3 regions of the Pseudarthrobacter sp. AB1 genome follow, and region 2 is predicted to be linked to each of the others. Evidence: riboswitches for the same ligand, from Rfam matches in the RefSeq annotation. Region 2 holds a riboswitch; each other region holds the start of a gene.
What was found. A riboswitch is a leader RNA that binds a small molecule or an ion and turns the genes downstream of it on or off. The one in region 2 is predicted to bind cyclic di-AMP.
Positions count from the first base shown of each region.

Region 1: another riboswitch for cyclic di-AMP. It lies ahead of DAD99_RS18630 (M23 family metallopeptidase); the one in region 2 lies ahead of DAD99_RS04605 (NlpC/P60 family protein).
Region 3: another riboswitch for cyclic di-AMP. It lies ahead of DAD99_RS05405 (hypothetical protein); the one in region 2 lies ahead of DAD99_RS04605 (NlpC/P60 family protein).

Region 1 covers NZ_PZKO01000067.1:97,810-101,077, reverse strand. Annotated here, with positions in the region: gene DAD99_RS18635 (four-helix bundle copper-binding protein) at 1-288, opposite strand, end outside; cyclic di-AMP (ydaO/yuaA leader) riboswitch at 1,187-1,389, shown strand; gene DAD99_RS18630 (M23 family metallopeptidase) at 1,395-2,171, shown strand; gene DAD99_RS18625 (hypothetical protein) at 2,394-2,732, shown strand; gene DAD99_RS18620 (TlpA disulfide reductase family protein) at 3,077-3,268, opposite strand, start outside.
Region 2 covers NZ_PZKO01000014.1:8,244-11,511, reverse strand. Annotated here, with positions in the region: gene DAD99_RS04615 (metal-dependent transcriptional regulator) at 1-234, shown strand, start outside; cyclic di-AMP (ydaO/yuaA leader) riboswitch at 366-609, shown strand; gene DAD99_RS04610 (M23 family metallopeptidase) at 613-1,437, shown strand; cyclic di-AMP (ydaO/yuaA leader) riboswitch at 1,586-1,748, shown strand; gene DAD99_RS04605 (NlpC/P60 family protein) at 1,819-2,511, shown strand; gene DAD99_RS04600 (NlpC/P60 family protein) at 2,683-3,268, shown strand, end outside.
Region 3 covers NZ_PZKO01000018.1:45,056-48,323, reverse strand. Annotated here, with positions in the region: partial or broken gene DAD99_RS05415 (VOC family protein) at 1-42, shown strand, start outside; gene DAD99_RS05410 (HAD-IA family hydrolase) at 73-771, shown strand; gene DAD99_RS05405 (hypothetical protein) at 811-1,539, opposite strand; cyclic di-AMP (ydaO/yuaA leader) riboswitch at 1,545-1,721, opposite strand; gene DAD99_RS05400 (HAMP domain-containing sensor histidine kinase) at 1,798-3,261, opposite strand.

The sequences.
Region 1 (3,268 bases), on a different contig from region 2:
GGTGGCGCAGGCCTGCAGCACCGCGCGGGAGACGTTGGCGTCATAGCCGGTGTGGCGGGAGAGGACGTTTGCAGTGGCCGCGCAGATGTCCGCACAGTCAAGATCGGTGCGGATGCATTTGGTCAACTCGGCGACCATGTCTTCGCCGAGGCAGGCATCAGCGCAGGCGGTACAGGCCTGTGAGCAGTCAAAGCACGCCGCAATGCATTCGGCGAGCATGTGCTGATCGATGCCGCCGAGATCCTTCGGGTACGCATCGAGCATCTTGTGGGTGCTTCCGTGTGTCATTTCTTTCTCTCTTTCCAATATTGAACGGGAGGAACCTGGTGCGGAGACCAGCTGATGTTTTCTGATGTGCCGGCTGTTTGGCTGATGTTCTTTCTCGGGCCTCCTTCTGATCGGCTGAAGGCAGGACCCAAAGGGCGGCCCGCACGCGGTGTCTACGCCAGCCAGGTCGAAGGGTGCCACTTGCCGGCCATATGGCCTGGCGTTCGCGCGGCCGGACGGGGAGAACGTGCGCTTTATGTCCGACTGACAGACAGTTGAGTTAGGGTTAGCGCCTGCCAGCTCAGCGGTGCTTGGGGCCTGTTGGCGATGTGGGATGCCGGGGGCCGGGCGCGCGGGCCAGCGGAATCCGGTATGAGCGTTCCTGACCTTGGCTGCGCCGCGTCGGTCACAGCAACAGGCCACGACCGTGGACTGACTGCCCGGGTGTCTCCGGTCTCGTGGCATCCTCTGCGCGGGCCCCCGCGGAGCACGTCGGAGGCGGATTGGGCTCCGACTGGGCTCACTCTGTTCGAACGTCCCCGAGGGTTCTCCTGTCCCCCGGGGATCGCAGTCTCGGGCTGGCGCTGTGCGGCGGCGCCAGGCCTGGGGTCTGACACGCCCACCACGTGTTCCTGTCCATCGCAGAAGGTAACTGGCCCGGCCGAAAGGAGGACGACCACGAGGCAGGAAAGGACAGCCCGCGGCGCCGCAAGCCTGCGGACCAGCAGTGGAAGCGTCGAACGTTGAAGGGCCATCTGGTCTCTCCTGAAGGCAAGTCCCGCCCAGCGTAACCTTCCGGTGCCCCGCCAGTCACCATGCCTGTCCCCTTAAGCCCAGAGCGCTTTTGATAACGGATTTGTAACTTAAGCCGACGCTTCGCTAAAGTTGGATAAGCACATACCCCCAACGGGTATGGATGTGACCGCTTCGCCAAACCCCGCCGGCGGTCCGTGAACCTGATCTTTCTCAGGCGGGGGCGGAGGACCCAACTTTGGTGCGTAATGATGCACCTTGGGGTGAAGCCGACCCTGTGACTGCGCGTCCTGATCGCGTCCTGCAGGGCAGCCGGACAGTCCACTCGTCCGAATCCGACAGCTAACTTCGCCGGCGCCGAGAGGACCGCTATCTTGCCTGCCCAGCCAAAACACGGCCGTCGCCGTGCCCTTCCGGCCGCTGCCTCACCACGCCGCCGTCCGTTTTTCCAGGAACCAACGTTCCGGCTACGCGGCCAGCAGTTCGGCCTAACAGCAGCCGTCACAGGAATGATTGCCCTCACTGCTCTGTCCGCGGCGCAGGCTGACTCCGGCAGCCGCGCTGCGGCCCAGGACAGGCCGGCGGCCGTGGCAGCCGCGGCTCCGGAAGCAGCGGTTACGGCAGCAGCTGACACTGTTCTTACCTTTGACCGCCCGGAGGTGACCTCCCAGCCGGCGCCTGCGCCCGTTGCCCCGGCGCAGTCCGCGGGGGCGGTTAAGGCACCCGAGGCTGCCCCCGAGCCCGTGCCGGCATCCCCATCCACGGGGTTGCGTTCCCCGCTCGCGTCGATTAACGTCAGTTCCCCTTTCGGCTTCAGGATCAGCCCGATCACCGGGGCCGTGGGGGAAATGCACACCGGGATCGATCTGACCGGGGCGTGCTCGACGGCGGTCTTCGCCGCCGGTTCCGGCACTGTCACCGAGGCCGGCTGGAGCCCGTACGGTGGCGGCAACCGGATCGTCGTTGATCACGGCAACGGGCTGAAGACCACTTACAACCACCTGGCCAGCATCGGTGTCTCCCTCGGACAGGCCGTGGTTCAGGGCCAGCAGATTGCAGGGGTAGGCACAACCGGTGCCTCCACCGGCTGCCACCTTCACTTCGAGGTCATGGTCAACGGCCAGACCGTCGACCCGGCTGCCTTCATCTAAGAGGCCCGGCCCGCAGCCTTTTAGATGGCTGCGCTGACTGCTTGCGCGTGAAGGCGGCAGCCGCGCGATGAAGCGGTACAGTTGCGGGTGCGTCCTGCACCCTGTTTTTGACTTTCCTGATGGACCTGCGCTCACTGCCAGTCAGGGTTCCAGACCCGGGCGGATAACGCAGGAAGGCCGTCTGCGGGCGCCCACATATCGAGCCGGACAAAGGACTATACAGTGCAAATCCCGATGGCAGCCGCAGGCCTGTACGCCCTGGCCACGACGCCGGCCCCGGGTCCCGGGAACGAAGGGCTGAGGCCAGGGCTGGATGCGGATCAGGTAACTCCCGGATTCCTGGGTTTCGCGATGACGGCGTTCATGGTCATCGCAGTTGTCCTGCTCATGGTTTCCATGACCAGGCGAATCCGGCGCGTGCGATACCGGGCGCAGTTTGAGCAAGGAAGCGAACCCGTTTCGGCAGGGACGGACGACAACGCCCCCAGCCAGCATGGGATCAACAGACCCGAGGCGACCAACGGAACCGGACGGGGCGGCGAAAGCCCCGGACGGGACTGAGGCCGCGGCTCCCGCGGCAGGCTAAGTCGTCCAGGTCCTCGGTGGTTCCCGCTGATCACCTGGCCGTGAAGGCTATGGCGGACATAGCCCCGGCCGGGGGACATTGAGTGGCGATGTCCGCCGCCCTATTGTCCCTGGGAGCCGTCGCGTGGATTTTTTAGTCAAACGGTTGCTCCGGGTGTGCCCCGGTCCACACCCGGTACCTGTCTCCTCCTATAGGGCTCATCTTCCTATTCCTCTCCTGAAGGACCTTTGCTAGACCAGCCACGGAGACGCTCTGGACTTCCGACGCATGTCCGGAAGGCCCTGCCGCCTGGGTCCACTTGGTTTCCGGTCGCTGACCGCTAACCCGGTGCCACGGCTCCTGTAATGAGGGATTTGAGGATGCTCTGGTCGGCCAGGCCCAGGATCCGCGCCGCGACTCTGCCTTCTCTGTCCAGAACGAGTGTGGAAGGGACAGCCTGGGGTGGAACGTACTGGGACATGGCCAGCAGGATGCCCCCGTCTTTGTCGTGCATGCTGGGGTAGGTGACGCC
Region 2 (3,268 bases):
GATGCGATGCAGGGCTACGGGCCGGCGTCGAACGTAACGGTCAGCCGGTTGGCCGAGCCCATTCAGGTGGAGCCTGAGCTGCTGGTCCAGCTGGACGAAGGCGGAATCAGGCCCGGCGCCTCGGTGTCCCTGGAGCGCGTGGGGGAGTACATTTCCGTGCGGGTTCCGGGCATAGAAGGGGCGCTCGAGCTGCCCCCGGAAGTGGCATCGCACGTCTTCGTTTCCGTTCGCTGACGGGACGGCGGCCTCCTCGCGTTGGGGCCGCGCTATAGCGCAGTGACGCCAGGTTCCGCAAATATAACGGAATTGTTACTGCCCAAGTTAATCGCCTATAGTTGGAACTCAGCGTCGATACAAAAGCGTTACCTGATCCGGAGCCGAGCTCTGCCAGCGGATCAGGTGCACGAATCACCAACTGGCAGAGGCGGGGGAACCACAACCGGTAGTCGCAAGACTGCCTTGGGGTGAAGTCCGTCAGCAGCAAGCCTCTTCCAGCGAAGGATCCTCACGGGATATCTCTGCGCCAAGTGCTTGTTATGGCGGACCGGGTCTTTGAACTCTCTGACCCGAATCCGACAGCTAACTTCGCAGGCTATCCAGAGAGGAACATTCTTGACCACGCAATACTCCAGGGGCCGCCGTCGCGCGGTGGGTCCCGCTTCGGCGCCCAGAGTGGCCGAGGATTTCACTGCGGAGAGGCCCCGCGATCCACAGCGGGAAGCACGACGCCGCCGGGGACCCTTCCGGCAGATGACGGATTTCGCCGCTGCCAGTGGCCTTGGCCAGAAGGCCGGCATCGCCTTGGCAGCAACAGGCCTGGCTCTCACCGTGACGGTTCCCGTGACCGGACCCGTGATGGCAACTCCGGCACCCGGCCAGGTCGCGTCTGCCGTTTCCGCTGCTCCGCAGCCTGAAGTCACTGCCGAAGCCGCCGCCCAAATTGATTTCAGCCGCTCGTCCGTGGTTACCCAAGGTGATCCCGACGGCAAACTGAAGCAGCTGCTGAGCGCCCAGTCCGCGGGATCCATCACCCGCGCCGCCTCTGCCGGAAGCCTCGGCTCGCCGCTGGCCCAGCTGGCTACAGTCTCTCCCTTCGGATTCCGGGTCAGCCCCATCACCGGCGGCTCCGGCGACTTCCACCGTGGCCAGGACTTCGCCGCGCAGTGCGGAACCTCCGTCCTGGCTGCTGCCAGCGGCACCGTGACCTTCGCTGGCTGGCACCAGTACGGCGGCGGCAACCGCGTGGTGGTGGACCACGGCAATGGCCTTGAAACCACCTACAACCACCTCTCCTCCGCCAGCATCAAGGTGGGACAGACGGTCAGCCGCGGCGATGTGGTTGCCCTCAGCGGCACCACGGGCGCGTCCACGGGCTGCCACCTCCACTTCGAAGTCCAGGTCAACGGCGAAGTCGTTGACCCCAGCGGCTGGCTCTGAACCAAATGATGGCAAACTCTCGAATCGCCGCGACGTGCCGTGACCTGAATGTGACATTGGCGCGGAACTCCTGTAACGTTTAAGGCGCGTCAACTTTTCCGAAGTTGACGTTCTTGAGTGGATTGCCTAGCTCTGCCACCGCTCAAGGTCCGTTCGCATGACATCGTCTGGCAGGGGCGGGGGAACCAATTTTGGTCTTCGATTCTGAAGGCCTTGGGGTTAAGTCGCAAAGCTTCCACTGTGAAGCAGAGCGGCCGGGTGACTCCCATCCGAATCCGACAGCTCACCTCGCAGGCATTGGGAGAGGCTACCTTCGTGTCTTCACGCCATAATTCTGCGCGCCACCGCGCACAACCGGTTCGCACCAACCCCTTGGGCCCCGTGTCCAAGGCAGTCAGTGCCAACGCCGGGACCGTAGGTCGCCAGGCTGCTGTTATCGCAGCTGCATCAGGTCTGATCCTGAGCATGGGGCTTCCGGCCAACGCCGCGGATACCACCGCCGGTGTTTCCGCCTCTACCGAGTCCGGTTCCGCGCAGACGGCACTTGCCGTAACTGCGGCGCCCACGGCTACCGTTTCCTTCGAGCGCCCCGTGATCAAGACCACGGCGGCACCGAAGGTTGAAACGGTCCGTGCGCAGTCCACGGCCTCCGAAACCGGGGCTCAGGGTGCTGCGGCAACCGAGGCCGCGGCCTCCAAGCTCGCTGACGCCTCCAAGCTCGCTGATACTGTCTCCTCAGCCGCCGCTTCGGGTTTGGCAGCACTTGCCTACACCGGCATCGGCCGCCCCTACGTCTGGGGCGGCACCACTCCCAATGGCTGGGACTGCTCAGGCTTCACGCAGTGGGTCTACGCCCAGGCCGGCATCAGCATTCCCCGCACCAATGCCTGGACAGCCATGCGGCCCACCGCCACACCGGCTCCCGGTGACCTGGTTATGCAGAATGGCGGCGCCCACGTTGGCATTTACGTCGGCAACGGCATGATGGTCAGCGCACTTAATCCTTCGCAGGGCACCCTGCTCCACTCCGTGGCATCCACGGGCTCCTCCGCGTTCTTCACGCTGGCCCCGTAGGTCCTGCCATCCAGCAGTTCCTGCAGCCCTGTGCTGGCGGAATCGATTCTTCGTTGGAAACTTTTCGCTAAATCCCCGTTCGGGGCGAGCCGGCGTACCCCCAAGATGCCGGCGCGTCCAAAACCCCTGGTCTGCCCACGCGGTCCTGAGGAAAACGAAAGAGAGAAATTAATGACTACACGTGCAACTGTTGCGCGGCACCGCGCCGAGGTCACTAAGACCAGCTCGCTGGCTGTCATTGCCAAGGCTGTCGGCGACAACGCCGGTGGCATGGGCCGCCAGGCCGCGGTTATCGCTGCTGCTTCCGGCCTTGTCCTGACCAGTGGTATCGCTGCGAACGCGGCAGACTCCGGAGTCCAGCGTGAAGCTGCTTCCGCTTCGAACCTTGAGGTTGGGGTTTCCGCGCCGGCCATCATTTCGGCCGCCTCCACCATTGCCATCTCGTACGAGAAGCCTGCCGTGACCACCACTCCGGCTCCTGTTGAGGCTCCGGCGCCCGTTGTCGAAGCTCCGGCTCCGGCTCCGGCTCCGGCTCCGGCTCCGGCCAAGGCCGCGGCAACCGTAAAGGTAGCGTCGGCAACTCCGGCTGCTCCCTCGGCGCCGGTCGCTGCCAGCGGCAAGGGTGCTGCCATCCTCTCCGCTGCGTACGCCCAGCTGGGTGTGACGCAGGACTGCACCATGCTGGTGACCAATGCCCTGGCCGCCGTGGGCATCAACTTCCGCGACTGGCCTGCCGGCTACCTGTCCCTGGGTAAGA
Region 3 (3,268 bases), on a different contig from region 2:
AACAAGTGGGCGGTGCAGTACATCCCGGGCCGTGACGCCTAAGCCTGTGGCGTGTGAGGCAAAATAGGCAGCATGAACATCCCCGCACCTGCCGCCACGCGAACACCTGCCGCCACACGAACACTGACCTGTCGTGCCGTCCTTTTCGATATGGACGGCACACTGGTGGACTCCACGGCAGTGGTAGAAGAGGTATGGGGAGAATTCGCAGCCCGGTACGGTCTGGACATCGCCGAAATCCTGCGCACTTCGCACGGCATCCAGGCTGCGGATACCGTGCGCCGGTTCGCGCCCGCCGGAGCTGACGTTGTGGCGCTCACTGCCGAACTCGGCGCCATGGAAAGGGTGCGGACTTCCGGTATCGTCGCGTTGCCGGGGGCTGCCGAGCTGCTTGGCAGCCTCCCGGCCGAGGCCGTGGCACTGGTGACCTCAGCGGACAGGACCCTTGCAGACATCCGCATGGACGCCGCGGGACTCGCCATGCCAGCCACGGCCGTGACGGCGGAACTGGTCACACGGGGCAAGCCGCACCCGGAAGGGTATCTGAAGGCAGCCGGGCTGCTGGGCGTGCAGCCGGCGGATGCCCTTGTGTTCGAGGATGCACCCGCCGGAATCGCGGCCGGTGTTGCTGCGGGGATCCGGACTGTGGCCGTGGGCCCCAACACGGGCGAATTGCCGGCAGGAGTGCTCCACATCCCGGACTACCGTGCAGTGACAGTCTCCGTGGAACCGGACGCTGCGGGCCGGCAGATCATTTCTTTCCGGCTTTGACGCCAGCCTTTAACGCCGGCCCGGGGGACTCGAGTCGGCCTAGTACCAGTTGTGCGACAGGTGGAAGTTCAGGGCGCCGCACGGTGACTGGTAGCGCTCCTGGATGTAGTTCAGGCCCCAGTTGATCTGCGTGCGGTAGTTGGTGAGGTAGTCCCCGCCGGCGCTCGCCATCTTCTCAGCAGGCAACGACTGGACGATGCCGTACGCGCCGCTGCTGGCGTTGGTGGCCGTGGTGGTCCAGTCGGATTCCTTGGTCCACAGCGTCTGCAGGCACTGCATCTGGTCAGCGGACCAGCCGTAGGTCGCCAGTTGTCCGGCGGCGTAGGCTTGGGCTCCTGCGGGGTCGTTGACGGCCACAACAGGTGCCGGGACAGGCTCGGGAGCCGGTGCCGGGGCGGCCTCCGGGGCTGGGGCGGGTGCGGGTTCGGCAGCCTGTGGCGCTACGTTGATCTCGGCCGGTGCAGCTTCCGGCTCGGCCGGGGTCTGGATCTGGGCTGCTTCGAAGCTCAGCGTCGACTGGGCGCTGGCTTCTTCGGCGGACTGGTCCGCGCTGGCTGCAAGCGACGCGGATTCGGAAGCGTGTGCTGCGGCGCTGACGCCGACCAGGATGGCGCACGCCGTCGCAAACACGGCGACGCGCTGGCCCACGGAGGGAATCCGGGCTTCCTTGGACAGTGGGGACATAGCTGCACCGACGCGGGTCTGCTTGCGGTGGCTGCCGGACTTTGGGTCGCCCTGCGGGCGTGTTTCTACCTTGAATTCAGACATGATGGATCGCCTCTCACACCTGCGGAGTTAGCTGTCGGGTTCGGATGAGGGCATCCGGCCACACGGCACAATCACGTGTTGGCTTAACCCCAAAGGGCTCTTGGTGCCCGGGACGGTGGGTCCCCCGCCTCTGCCTCTGAAAACGGAATCCGGGAAGCGGCAGAGCTTGGCGTCATCCGGATATGCGGCCCAATCGGGATCCGCACCTTTTCTACGGTACAGGAGCTGGACGCTTAAGTCTCATTTTGGTAACAGGAGTCACGACGATGGCGTGTCGCCTTGCGGCATTCGGGATTCGGCTGCGCGTGCCGCGGCACCGGCAGGAAAGTGTAGGGCGAACTCTGTCCGCCCGGCCCGCGATGTCACTGCCACGCTCCCGCCGTGGGCCTCCATGATGGACTGGACAATGGACAGGCCCAGGCCGCTGGTGCCCTCCGACGCCCCGGCGCCCGAGGCCGGTGCCGTGCCCTTGCGGGCCGCGTCTGCGCGGGCAAACCGGGAGAAAACGTGGTCCACGAACTCCGCAGGGATGCCGCCGCCGTCGTCCGTTACCGTCACCACTGCGGCGCCATCGTCAGACTTCGTGACAGCGGTGACCACTGTGGTTCCGGGTGGCGTGTGCTTGCGCGCATTGGAGAGCAGGTTGACCAGCACCTGACGCAGTTGGGAAGCATCACCGGTGACGGCGAGCGGTTCGTCAGGCAGTTCAAGGCGCCAGCGGTGGTCCGGAGCTATGACTTTCTCGTCACTGACGGTTTCGATCACGAGTTGGGTGAGATCAACTTCGCTGAGCTTAAGGGGCTGTCCCTCATCGAGCCGGGCCAGCAGGAGCAGGTCCTCCACCAGGGTGGTCATGCGCTCGGACTGGTTCTGGACACGGGCCAGGGACTTCCGGCCGTCCGGTGTGAAGTCCTCGGTCATCCGCATCAGCTCCGTGTATCCGCGGATGGCGGTAAGCGGCGTGCGCAGTTCGTGGGACGCGTCTGCAACGAACTGCCGCACTTTGGTCTCGCTCCGCTGCCGCGCCTCGAGGGCACTGGCCACGTTGTCCAGCATCAGGTTGAGGGCGTGCCCTACGCTGCCCACTTCGGTTCCGGGGTTGGAGTTCGACGCCGGGACGCGCACCGCGAGTGCCACCTCGCCCGCGTCCAGCGGGAGCCGGGCCACCCGGGTTGCCACCTCGGAAAGCTGCTCCAACGGCTTCATGGTGCGCCGGATGAGCACGGTTCCTGCCAGCCCGATCAGCGCCAGGCCACCAAGGGAAACGAACACAAAAGTCCAGACCAGCGACGCCAGCGTGCTCTCCTTGGCAGCGAGCGGAAGTCCCGTGACCAGGACGTCGCCGTAGCCGGTTTCCACGGCCACAATCCGGTAATCCCCGTGGGACAGCGAACGGTCCACAGGAAAGCCGTTCCGGGTCAGCGCCAGCAGGGTTTGCTTGTCTTCCGCGTCGAGCGCCAGGCGTGTTGTGTCCGAGTTCAGGAAGCCGCCGCTGGGGATCTGGCTGTCCAGAATCCGCGCATTCAGCGTTCCCACGCTCTGCCCGCGGGCGTCGAGCGGGTCTGTCCGGCCGTTGAATCCGCCCAGGCCCGGACGGCCAGGACCGTTCGAAAGTTTGGCGGCCTGGCTCAGTTGTTCATCCAGCTGGCCGGTCAGAAAGGAGTCCATGGAAGCGTAACTGAACAGGCCCACGGCGCCGCAGATGGCAACCAGCAGCGCCATGGCCAAG